4 regions of the Alteromonas sp. S015 genome follow, and region 1 is predicted to be linked to each of the others. Evidence: predicted binding sites of a transcription regulator. Region 1 holds the regulator's gene; each other region holds the start of a gene.
The links. Region 1 encodes sigma-54, which starts transcription at its own class of promoters, with help from an activator protein. Its sites were predicted from a motif close to GTTGGCACGNNNNTNGNNT; they were not measured.
Positions count from the first base shown of each region.

Region 2: a site for sigma-54 is predicted at 1,304-1,322, ahead of V7R42_RS08130 (Tll0287-like domain-containing protein). Genes of this name have one in related genera too.
Region 3: a site for sigma-54 is predicted at 1,045-1,063, ahead of V7R42_RS06185 (DUF3192 domain-containing protein). Genes of this name have one in related genera too.
Region 4: a site for sigma-54 is predicted at 2,010-2,028, ahead of glnA (glutamate--ammonia ligase). Genes of this name have one in related genera too.

Region 1 covers NZ_JAZETO010000002.1:281,405-284,590, forward strand. The annotation lists gene rapZ (RNase adapter RapZ) at 1-451, opposite strand, end outside; gene ptsN (PTS IIA-like nitrogen regulatory protein PtsN) at 535-978, opposite strand; gene hpf (ribosome hibernation promoting factor) at 992-1,279, opposite strand; gene V7R42_RS05300 (RNA polymerase factor sigma-54) at 1,310-2,791, opposite strand; gene lptB (LPS export ABC transporter ATP-binding protein) at 2,865-3,186, opposite strand, start outside.
Region 2 covers NZ_JAZETO010000003.1:375,276-378,461, forward strand. The annotation lists gene V7R42_RS08125 (sigma-54 interaction domain-containing protein) at 1-1,233, opposite strand, end outside; gene V7R42_RS08130 (Tll0287-like domain-containing protein) at 1,385-1,987, shown strand; gene V7R42_RS08135 (cytochrome ubiquinol oxidase subunit I) at 2,356-3,186, shown strand, end outside.
Region 3 covers NZ_JAZETO010000002.1:494,445-497,630, forward strand. The annotation lists gene syd (SecY-interacting protein) at 1-525, shown strand, start outside; gene V7R42_RS06180 (hypothetical protein) at 585-896, opposite strand; gene V7R42_RS06185 (DUF3192 domain-containing protein) at 1,202-1,567, shown strand; gene V7R42_RS06190 (GNAT family N-acetyltransferase) at 1,789-2,436, shown strand.
Region 4 covers NZ_JAZETO010000004.1:308,507-311,692, reverse strand. The annotation lists gene V7R42_RS10040 (DUF4124 domain-containing protein) at 1-289, opposite strand, end outside; gene glnA (glutamate--ammonia ligase) at 534-1,943, opposite strand; gene typA (translational GTPase TypA) at 2,403-3,186, shown strand, end outside.

The DNA of each region.
Region 1 (3,186 bases):
GCTCTCTTATTAACTCTGCTAGCTGGTGAATGGTGAGCTTATCGGTATCTAAATATAAATCTGCGCGCTCTGCAATGGGGGCAAGTAGAGCAGATTCGGCTTTGATGGCTTCTGATAAAGATTTATTGAGCTTCGCTAGAGGGTGAAGGCGGCGAGTTTCGCTAAAACGCTTAACCAATACATCATCGCTTGCATCAATATAAACAATTGTCATGGACCACGAAGAAGGTAGGTAGTCTAGAATTTCTACCAAGTCGTCTGGGTTTTTGGGTAAGTTTCTTACATCAATGCTCACCGCTACCTGATCATATTCATCCACAACGGTATGAGTCAGTGTAGGAAGTAAGTTTACCGGAATATTGTCAACGCAGTAATAACCTAAATCTTCCAAAGCGCGAAGTGCGACAGATTTACCAGATCCCGAACGACCACTGATTATAATCAGCTTCACCTAACTTCTCCCTATATTCTGGTTCAATCATATACGCGTTGTTGAATTAGGCGCCTACTTAACGATGAAAAGACGCTTAATGGTTAACTTAATGCAGAAAGTATATCGTCGCTAGTTGTTGCGCGACGTATCGCTTTGATCGTTTCTTTGTCGCTCAGTTTGCCTGCCACTGTGGCTAGCGTTTGAAGGTGTCCTTCGGTTTGCTCCTCGGGAACGAGTAGTGCAAAAAATATGTCTACGGGTTTTTCGTCAAGGGCGTCAAAGTCAATAGCAGGCGTGCTGGTTACAACAATTGCTATCACTTTCTCAAGGCCTGCTAAGCGGCCATGGGGCAGGGCGATACCATTGCCGATGCCTGTGCTACCCATACGCTCTCGAGCCATCAAACTGTTGAGTACCGTTGCTTGGTCAATGTTTTCGTTTTGCTTGGCAGCGATATCAGCGATGATCTCAAGAATTCGCTTTTTACTGTTACACTGAACCGCACACTCGGTGCGGTCCAGACTTACGATGGCTTGTATATCCATGCTTAATTGACTACTAGTGTTTTTTCAGTTTTTCCTTATGCTTGATTACCTGCCGGTCGAGTTTATCAACCATGCTGTCAATCGCCGCATACATGTCTGTATTTTCTGAGGATGCGAATACTTCAGCGCCACTTAAATGAACGGTCGCTTCGGCTTTTTGATTTAATTTTTCAACGTTCAGGATGACATGCACATTAGAAATGTGATCAAAGTGACGTTCAAGTTTGCTGAACTTCGTATCGACATAATTACGCAAAGAGTCGGTGATTTCGACATGATGACCAGTAAGGTTGATTTGCATATTTCGTCTTCCTTATATTATTAAGCCCGTTTAGATAAGGCTTTTGCGTTGGTTCGACGGCGGAATCGATAAAGATTCCCGGTACTTTGCTATTGTTCGCCGGGCAACCTTAATGCCTTGTTCGGCCAACAATGAAGCAATCTTGCTATCGCTTAGCGGCTTGCTGGGCTTTTCAGCGGCCACTAATTTTTTGATCAATGCTCGAATCGCTGTAGACGAGCATTCACCACCAGACTCAGTTGCAACGTGACTTGAGAAGAAATATTTCAATTCGAAGATTCCACGTGGCGTGTGCATGTACTTCTGCGTTGTTACTCGCGAAATAGTCGATTCGTGCATATCTACCATTTCTGCGACATCATTTAGCACCATTGGTTTCATCATTTCCGGACCGTGCTCAAAAAAGCCCATTTGTTGCTGCACAATACAGTTTGCAACCTTCATCAATGTATCATTGCGAGATTCAAGGCTCTTTATGAACCACTTGGCCTCTTGCATGTGTGAGCGGATGAATTGTGAGTCGCTACTATTCTTGGCACGGCGACTCATGGCTGCGTACTGTTGGTTAACACTTAGTTTAGGCAGACTGTCAGGGTTCAGCTCAACCACCCAACGGCCATTCTTTTTGGTCACTGATACATCAGGAATAACATACTCAGGCTCTTTAGTAACTAAAGCACTACCTGGACGAGGATTCAAGGTTTGCAGTAAACGCATTGCCTCGCGCAGCTGATCTTCTTTTAATCGGCTTTTACGCATAAGCGTACGATAGTCTTTACTGCTCAGTAAGTCAGAGTATTCTTCAATCAGTTGTTTCGCTTCAGCAAGCCACGGTGTGTCTTCTGAAAACTGGCGCAATTGCACCATTAAACATTCTTGTGGAGAGCGTGAGCCAGAACCAATAGGGTCGAACATCTGAATGCGCTTAAGCACACATTCTATTTCGTCCATTTCAATCGGCTCTTCCATATCATCATCGTTAACCGCTTCTAAAATTTCATCAAGGGTAACGGTTAAATAACCTGACTCGTCGATAGAGTCGATGATTGCTGTAGCGATAGCGCGATCGGTATCCGAGAAATGAGTAAGGCGCATTTGCCACAATAGGTGCTCTTGAATATCTTCAGTAGTCTCACCTTGGAAGATCTGCTCGTCGTCATTAGATGGACCCGGAGCGGGAGAAGATGAAGCGGAGTAGTATTCATCCCATGTGCTGTCGATAGGCAGCTCATCGGGAAGATCGTTTTTTTCTAATGCATCACCCGCTTCTAGCGTGTCACTAGATGCAGAAGCAGTGGCCTCAGAACCCCCGTCGTCATTATCGATATTGTTCTTTTCTAACTGTGGCTCGTCGTTACCTTCTTCAATTTCTAATAGTGGATTAGAGTCGAGCGCTTCTTGAATTTCCTGTTGAAGATCAAGTGTAGAAAGCTGCAGCAGTTTAATGGCCTGCTGAAGCTGTGGCGTCATGGTAAGTTGTTGGCTAAATTTTAGCTGTAAAGATGGTTTCATCTACGTCTTATTTTAATGCTCTAAATTGAATATACCGGAGCGAAACTGAAAAATGACAATTCAGTTACACTAACTATAGCCTGAATTGTTCGCCTAGGTATACATCCCTTACTTTTTGATTACTTAAAACCTGTTCCGCGGTTCCCTGCGCAATAAGCTCGCCATGACTCACAATGTACGCTTTTTCACAAACATCCAATGTCTCTCGTACGTTATGGTCTGTGATAAGGATTCCAATACCCCTATCGCGAAGATGTTGTATTATCTTCTTTATATCATTAACTGATATTGGATCAACACCAGCAAATGGTTCGTCTAACAAAATAAATTGCGGTTTTGCGGCCAGGGCACGGGCAATCTCAACGCGACGGCGCTCGCCCCCTGATAAACTCATC
Region 2 (3,186 bases), on a different contig from region 1:
GCCTTTAAAGGTGCTTGTTACCTGAGCAAGATAAGCATCTTCTACCTCGTCGAGAGTCATAATATCCTTGCCAAGATTAAATTCGCTTGTTGTTAGTGGGTATTGATCATTTCTACCCTCCATTGAAGCGTTATCCTCGCCGATGAACTCGTCTAACACGGGGAGGTCCGACTCGTAGATCACGGTCTCATCGGCAAGTAATACTGCTTGATCAACGATATTGCGCAACTCGCGAATATTGCCCGGAAAGGCGTAGCTGCTTAATTTTTCGAGGGCTTTTTTATGGAAACGCTTTTTCTCGTGGGACTGGGCTAAAAAATGCGCTGCAATCAGCGCAATATCTGACTTTCTCTCTCGTAAGGACGGAAGGTTGATAGGGAAGCCAGCTATTCGATAGTAAAGGTCACGCCTGAATTTCCCCTTTTCTACCATTTGCTTTAAATTTTTATGCGATGCACACACCAATCGGAAGTTGGCCTTCTTCGAAACTACGCTTCCCACAGGGCGGTAAGTTTGGGTTTCAAAAAGCCTTAGCAGCTTCACCTGCATGGCAAGGGGAATATCGCCTACTTCGTCAAAAAATAAGGTGCCACCCTCAGCCGCCTCTACTAGCCCTTTTTTATTAGTGGTCGCGCCGGTAAACGCGCCTTTTTCATAGCCAAATAACTCACTTTCAAGCAACGCATCAGACAATCCGGTACATTCAATCACAACGAACGGTTTTTCAGCCCGATGGCTACTTGAGTGCAGAGCCTGAGACACCAGTTCTTTCCCGGTTCCGGTTTCGCCAAACAGTAAAACGGATATATCTGAGTTCGCAGCGCGGTTAATTTTATTCAGCATTGTTTTAAATGCTTCTGACTCGCCAATCATTTTTCCAGCAGAGGGGCGGTTCGATGCAAAGGCAAGCTTATCTAGGATCTCCAGGAAACCTATTAAATCCCCGTGACCGTCGAAGATAGGCCGCATTAGAATGTCGCAGTAGCTTTGGCCCTCGCTGGTGGTATGGATATGCACCACGCTTGCTGCCCGGCCCGACTTTTTACTTTCCTGCATAGGGCACTGCTCGCCGCATTGGTCGCAGGGTTTATTGTTTCGATGAGATATCTGATAACAGGTGCTATAACCGAGCTTGATATCGATAGGGTAAGTATCTCTGTAAGGCGCATTGACTGCCTCAATAATGTAGTTTTGATTGATGAAAATAGCGGGCTTGTCTATTGCATCTATCATTGCTTGTACAATTGATATGTTCATTGTCAGCGTATTAGTTAATGCTACTTTTATCTTGCCAACTTAACATATTGGCATAGAGCTTGTTGATTGTTTCAGTTGAATCACAATGCCTGAGTGACAATACGTCCGTCAATAGGAGAGTTACACAATGAAAAAACGCATCTTTTTAATTGCGTTGGGGTTAGCCGTGAGCGCCGGGTGCCCTCTCGCTAATGCACAAAACAATGAGCCAACAGACAGCGACGTGCACGCAAAAGTGCAGCAGGCAAGAGTTCACGCTAAAGCCCTTGGTGGAGCGCTTAAATCTAGGCTAAAACAGGCAATTCAGTCTGGCGGTTTGGAAGCGGGTGTTGAAGAGTGTCAGTTGGCCGCCGAGCCTATCGCCGAGGGGCTTAGCCAACATGGGTGGGAAGTAGGGCGTACTGCGCTAAAAGTGAGAAACCCGAATAATGCGCCAGACGAGTGGGAGCGCGAGCAGCTAACGCTTTTCTCTTCTCTATTGGAAAAGACTAAGCTAGAGGGTAAGCCGCCGTCTACGCCTATGGATACCTATAAGTATGACAGTGACAGTGGCGAGTTCCGGTACATGATGGCTATTCAACAAGGTCAAGTTTGCATGGCGTGCCACGGCGCCCAAGTTGCACCTTCAGTAAAAGAAACCATATTAAAACATTATCCTAAGGATGAGGCCACTGGGTTCGAACTTGGTGAATTGCGCGGCGCGTTTACGCTGACCTATTCGCCGCAGTAACTTAAGTTAATGTTTTATCAGCTGAAGCGAAAGCTCTATTCTCAACCATTTTAAACCACACTACGACGTTCCCGTCTTCTTTTTATTTGTGTCAATTCTGTCACTTATAATGACAAAATTGGCGCAAGCTTGATGTTAGATCCTTGCGATGGATCAAAGTGCGCAACTTTTCGCCATGGAATAATTGTCCTGCACAGTACGAATAGACTGTCATTCATCAGTTGTTAGTTCAGATTAACGAGAAAAGTGATGTATGGCACAAACCATGCTCTAGCTGTGTTGAATATTCATGTGATAACCACTGAATAACCAATAAATTTATTTAAGGTCAAGCGCTTACCGCGCAAAAGAGACGAGGGAGATAACCCATGAGCGATACGTTAGTAGAACTATCGCGGTGGCAATTTGCATTAACTGCGATGTTCCACTTTATTTTTGTACCCTTAACACTAGGGCTAAGCTTTCTACTTGCCATCATGGAGTCGGTCTATGTGATGACAGGTAAAGAGATATACAAGCAAATGACCCAGTTTTGGGGAAAGCTGTTTGGTATTAACTTTGCCATTGGGGTCGCCACAGGCTTAACCATGGAATTCCAGTTCGGCATGAACTGGTCATACTATTCCCACTATGTCGGCGATATCTTTGGCGCGCCTTTGGCTATTGAAGGGCTTATGGCCTTCTTCTTGGAGTCTACCTTTGTGGGGTTGTTCTTCTTTGGCTGGGATAAAATGTCTAAGGTGAAGCACCTTATGGCTACTTGGTTAGTTGCCATTGGTTCTAACTTCTCAGCGCTTTGGATCCTAATCGCTAATGGCTGGATGCAGTACCCTGTAGGCGCTGAATTTAACTTTGAAGCTATGCGTATGGAAATGACCAGCTTCGCTGACGTTATTTTTAACCCTGTAGCACAGGTTAAGTTCGTTCATACGGTTTCAGCCGGTTACGTGACCGGCGCCATGTTTGTGTTGGCAATCTCTAGCTACTATCTACTAAACCACAAGCATATTGCGTTTGCCCGTCGTTCGTTTGCAATTGCAGCCAGCTTTGGCTTAGCTTCAACCTTGTCAGTTATTGTTTTAGGTGACGAAAGTGGCTATGAACTTGGTGACGTGCAAAAAGTGAAATTAGCTGCAGTTGAAGCTGAATACGAGACGCATCCCGCGCCTGCGCCGTTTACAGTATTCGGTATTCCGAAT
Region 3 (3,186 bases), 210 kb from region 1:
GCACAATTAGATAAATTTGTATCATCTTATGTCGAACACACCAAGGGGGAAGGGTTAAAGATTGCATATGATAGCGAGTGGCCCTCGCCGTGCTATGAAATGTCGGCGCAAGATGGTGATCTGGTTAGATGGTCTCCAACGCTTCAATCGCCTCGGCAGTCTTTCAATAATGTTGAAGAGGCGCTATCGCTAAAGCTAAACCCAGACTACTGCGAGTATTTTACTCGTTACTACAGCGATAATTTAAAGGCTACTGCTCCGCAAGGTCGTTGTGAATTACTTCAAGTTTTTAATAACGAAGATTTCGAGCGATTACAGCAAAACTTAATTGGGCACTTGTTGATGAAGCAAAGACTCAAGCAAAGGCCAACATTGTTTTTTGGGTTAACCGACGAAGAAGATTTTGTTCTAACCGTTGTTAACGAAAGTGGCGAAGTTGCACTAGAGCAGGTAGGCAGAGAACCTACTCAAATCCTTGCGCCTTCCCTTTCGGCTTTTCTTGAGCAACTTACACCCACTATATGACAATATCACTTTAAATGGCGTTAATCAGGCCTAAAATTACCGGTTTGCAAAACGCTAAGCTATTGAGCGCTAATAATTTGATGTAGTGCTTGTTTAAGAGCTGCTACTTCTTTTTCCAAAACGTCGACCCGTGTGTTCAAATTGTTTGACTGCTCTGTTGTGGTGGCGTGGTTTTGTTGTAATACGTTTTCTTCGTTAGGTACATCTAACTTAGGCTTATGTGCGTGAAACCGCTTGAGCGCTTCAATGGCTTCGGTTACTGATACTTTAAAGGGCGCTTTGGCACGTAGAATGGCCACTGACGGCGTTTTACCTTGTTTGTGCATTTGAACACACAATAAGTGAAGTTGCTGTAAGTTAGAATTACTCATAATACGAAAATGGTTCAAGGTTGAGAATCGCCTCAGTGTAGCTTGTATATGTAGTCAATTTCACTAAAAAATAACTCATTTCACTATACCTAAAAGTTAACGGGAAAAGAAAAAATAAAAATAGATATAAAAATCAATGGTTTAATTTTTTGGCCCTATTCTTGTTTAATCAGTCATAAATTACGTTATCACTAACAAGCGTAGTGGTTTTTGCACGAATAATATGAGTATATTAATGTCTATTCAGTGTTGGTTCACAAAGTAGGCGTAGTATCAAATAAAAACAACATAAATAAGGAATTCACATGAAAACGGTTCTTCTTTCTGTAGCTTTGGCATCTTCAGTTTTACTTTCTGGCTGTGTCGTATCAGTAGGTGGTGGATCGGACAGTCACTACAGTGCTGATTGGGAAGATAGAGAGTTTAACAATCGTAAACATATAGCGAATCTTGAAACAGGGAAAAGTTACGAAAGTGTGCTAAGAAAAATGGGCGTAGCGGATTTCAACGAACTGTTCGAGAAGCAAGATGGAACATATCGCGTACTTTATTACCGTACTCAAAAAACCATGGGTGACGGTATTACCACAAAGGACGAGTGCACACCTTTAGTTTTCAGAAACGGTAATTTGATAGGTTGGGGTGACAGCGCTTATAGTTTGATGCACTAATTAAGCCTTTTATTGGTAATTTACGACGGATGTTGAAATTACTGTAATATCCAACGTGTTAATAAAAAGTTAACAAGTCGGGGCTTTTCGCGTAGGCTAAAGTTTATACAGTTTAAGTGGGTTGTTGGCGCAATGGTAAAAGTTGTGCGCTAACGTCCACTTTGCCCGTATTGTTTAGATGGGCAAAAGAAACCGAAAACTTTGCGTACAAGGAGCCCCTCATGAATACTGATACCATTAACAATGCAATAGCCCCGCTGCATGACACGGTTAAAGCCATCTATCTGTGTGTAGATGATCTCAAAGTTGCCGCCTCCATTCTATACAATGCGTACGTAGACGACCCTTTATTTATTGATATTTTCCAAGCAGAAAAAGAAGGATATGAAAGCCGTCTAAGATCGGCCATCCGCGAAGAGCTCAACGCATTTTGGGTAGCGGAGCAGCCCATGATTGGCTTATTTGATGATGACAGGCTTATCGCCGTTGCATGTTTAACCGCGCCTGATGCGGCATTTGGTTCAGGGCGTTACTGGCACTGGAGATTGCGAATGCTTTTGACAGCAGGCCTGTTTGGCACCAAGCAAATGTTAGAAAAAGAAGAAAAAGTACGCTCATTAGTACCCGCCGACAATTTCCACATGCTAAGTTTCATCGCGGTTCATCCTGATTATCAACATCATGGGCTAGGGCATGTATTGCTAGGTGCTGTTGATAGCGTGGTAGAAGAGGATGCAAAAAGCGAAGGCGTTTCAGTATTTGTGACTATAGAAAAACATCGTGCTTTCTTTAACGATGACAATTATCAGGTTGTGGGGCAACTCAGCCTTTCTCATGTGAACGGCGACGTAATGTTTAGGATGAAATGATGCTTTTTTCGATGAGACAGCTTTATTAAAACCCCACCATAAGTAATTCCAACCTCTGCACCAAATTTACCATAGCGTTTGTAAGACATTTCCTACAAACGCTGTGAGTGATCTTACTTAAATCGTGAAAGAAGAATTTATACTAAAGTATAAAGCTGTTGATTACATTGAAGTTTTTTTATTTAGTCAAAAGTCGTACAAAAATTTTTCTTAAATCTCTGTAATTCAATATGGCGGTAATAATTGGAAGGGATACTATGAACATGTCACAAGGAAACACGACGAGTCACGGATTGAGTAAGGAATCATCAACGGAATAAGTTAGGACAACTTAAGGATGAGACTCTCACAAGGCAGTGAGTGAAGGGAAGGGAAAGCAGATAGGATTCTGCATTAAACGGACGTTGAAAACGGATTTGATAGGGAATAAGGGAATTCATGGACGAGAGACGAGATAGGACATCACGTATAGGACGTTGCAGGGATAAAGGGACTAAAGCTAGCAAGGAGCTAGAGGCATGAAGCCAACGGCAGGGTTGCCATCAAGGAACTTCTAGTTTACATGGACGAGCAAACCAGGGACGAAAGAGGGACATGCTAACGGATTAGCAAAGCTGTAACAGGATGTGCAGCGAAAAATGGAACGAAGGAAGGGAGCGTCAGCGGAGTCTGACAAGGACAGCCTCAGGAAGAGGAACGCTGTATGAAGGATGTACAGTAGCTTAGGACAAAAGGAAAGGGACCTACGCA
Region 4 (3,186 bases), on a different contig from region 1:
TGGGGGCAGCCGGCTTCGAAGGGGTAGGTGGGGTAACCTTTGCCGCGGTTACTACGTTTTGCGTTTTTACATCGAACGCTAGTGGTTCTGAATTTTGCTGCGGTTTGTCGGTGTAAGTCACAGACCCATCTTTTCCAACCACTTTGTATATTGTCATTGGTGAAGAAGACGTTGCAGCAGCGGAGGCGTTAGCATCTTGACTAAGCAAAGCAGCGTGTAGAGGAGTTAATCCGAAGGCGCCGCTCATTAGCACTGAAATTAAGCAAATGTTTAGCTTCATGTTTTTCACGTGTCGTTACCTAATCAATGTGGTTTTGGTTGGCTAACTTACTCTCTTGCTCACTTCTTATGTTTAGCCTATCGCTGATTGAGTGCGGCCACATTAAACCGAGGTTTGTGGTTAGCTCATTGAATTGGCGATGCACTTTTGAATAGTACGTTGTCGCATAGGCATAAATGCATAGTAGATAATAAGCGCGCATAAAAAAAGCCCGCAGAGCGGGCTTTAGTATAAATTGCTATACAGTGCGAATTTACACGCTGTAGTACATGTCGAACTCAACTGGGTGAGTAGTCATGTTAAGTTTGGTTACTTCCTCAGATTTAAGGTCGATGTATGCATCAATCATGTCGTCAGTCATAACGCCACCTGCTTTAAGGAAGTCACGGTCGTTATCAAGAGCTTCAAGCGCCATTTCTAGCGAGCTTGCAACTGTTGGGATTTCAGCAGCTTCTTCTGGCGGTAAGTCGTACAAGTCTTTATCCATTGAATCGCCAGGGTGGATCTTGTTCTTAATACCGTCGATACCCGCCATAAGCATAGCGGTGAACGCTAGGTATGGGTTAGCTGTTGGGTCAGGGAAACGAACTTCGATACGACGTGCTTTATCGCTAGTTACGTGAGGAATACGAATAGACGCAGAACGGTTACGTGCAGAGTATGCAAGCATTACCGGAGCTTCGAATCCAGGAACTAGACGCTTGTATGAGTTAGTTGAAGCGTTAGCAAAGGCGTTGATTGCACGCGCGTGCTTGATAATACCACCGATGTAATAAAGTGCTTCCTCAGAAAGGCCAGCGTACTTGTCACCTGCAAAGATGTTTACGCCATCTTTAGAGATAGATTGGTGACAGTGCATACCAGAACCGTTATCGCCAACAAGCGGCTTAGGCATAAAGGTAGCTGTTTGACCGTATGCGTGTGCAACGTTGTGAACAACATACTTGTAAACTTGGATTTCGTCAGCTTTCTTAACTAGCGTGTTGAATTCGCAAGCAATTTCGTTTTGGCCAGCAGTTGCTACTTCGTGGTGGTGAGCTTCGATAACAAGGCCCATCTCTTCCATAACTAGGCACATTGCAGCACGGATATCGTGAGCAGAATCTACTGGTGGTACTGGGAAGTAACCGCCTTTAACGCCAGGGCGGTGTGCCATGTTGCCGCCTTCAAACTCTTCGCCAGAGTTCCATTTTGCTTCAGAAGAGTCAATCTTGTAGAAAGAACCCGCCATGTCAGTGTGGAAGCGAACGTCGTCGAAAAGGAAAAACTCTGGCTCTGGGCCAAAGAAACATGTGTCACCGATGCCAGTTGATTTTAGGAATTCTTCTGCACGGCGAGCAACTGAACGTGGATCACGCTCATAACCTTCCATTGTAGAAGGTTCAACAATGTCACAACGAATGTTTACTTGTGTTTCTTCAGCGAAAGGGTCAACAACGCAGCTTGTTGCGTCTGGAAGAAGCACCATGTCTGATTCATTGATGCCTTTCCAGCCAGCGATTGAAGAACCATCGAACATTTTACCTTCTTCGAAAAACTCTTCATCAACAACGCTCGCAGGGATAGATACGTGTTGTTCCTTACCTTTTGTATCGGTAAAACGTAAATCTACAAACTTCGCTTCACTTTCTTTAATCAGCTCTAATGCCTTTTCTACTGACATCGTGTCCTCCAGGTTTAATGTAAAAATGCGGAATGATCAGCTTCACTCCAACAGTGGCAAAAGTGAAAGCGATTATCATGCCATCTATATGTACACCGATTTTTATGGCATAGACGGGCATCTATCACTTCCGTTTGAATTAAAATGCGCCATATTGGTGCATCGCTGCACCAATATGGCGTTTTGTGCTCATTTGTACGTCAATCAGCCTAGATTACTTTTTAGTGTATAGCCACTTAATATGATCAATTCAGTGCAAAAGTGCGTGGTCATTTATTGGTCTGGTTTTCGAAAAGCAATAAAACTCGTTTCTATCAAAAAAAAGATGCGCAAACGTCGTGGTTTTTCTGTACAATCCGCGCAAATTTTTCTATCTGCATTTTTTTGCAACAAATCTAATGCAGACTTATTCGATTTCCGAAATAAGTCGGCATCGATTTACACAGGCTCTATATAAGCATGAATACCACTGATATTAGTAAATTGCGTAACATCGCAATCATCGCCCACGTTGACCACGGTAAAACCACCCTGGTAGACAAACTGTTACAGCAGTCTGGCACCCTTGAATCTCGAGGCGAGCAAGAAGAGCGCGTAATGGACTCGAACGACATCGAGAAAGAACGTGGCATTACCATCCTAGCTAAGAACACAGCGATTAACTGGAATGACTACCGCATCAACATCGTAGACACTCCAGGGCACGCTGACTTCGGTGGTGAAGTAGAGCGTGTCATGTCAATGGCCGACTCTGTACTTCTACTTGTAGATGCACAAGAAGGCCCAATGCCACAAACGCGCTTTGTTACGCAAAAGGCATTCGCTCAAGGTCTAAAGCCAATCGTTGTTATCAATAAAATCGACAAGCCAGGTGCTCGCCCAGATTGGGTTATGGACCAAGTATTTGACCTTTTCGACAACCTAGGTGCGACTGACGAACAGCTAGATTTCCAAGTTGTTTACGCTTCTGCACTTAATGGCTGGGCGTCACACGATGCTGACGAGCCGCAAGAAGACATGAATGCGCTATTTGAAACTATCGTCGAGCAAGTTTCTGCACCTGATGCAGACGTAGACGGTCCTTTCCAAATGCAGATTTCTCAGCTTGATTACAACTCATACGTGGGCGTAATCGGTGTAGGTCGTGTTAAGCGTGGCTCTGTGAAGCCAAACCAACAAGTAACGGTTGTTACTGCTGATGGCGAAAAGCGCAATGGTAAAGTTGGCCTTGTATATGGCTACC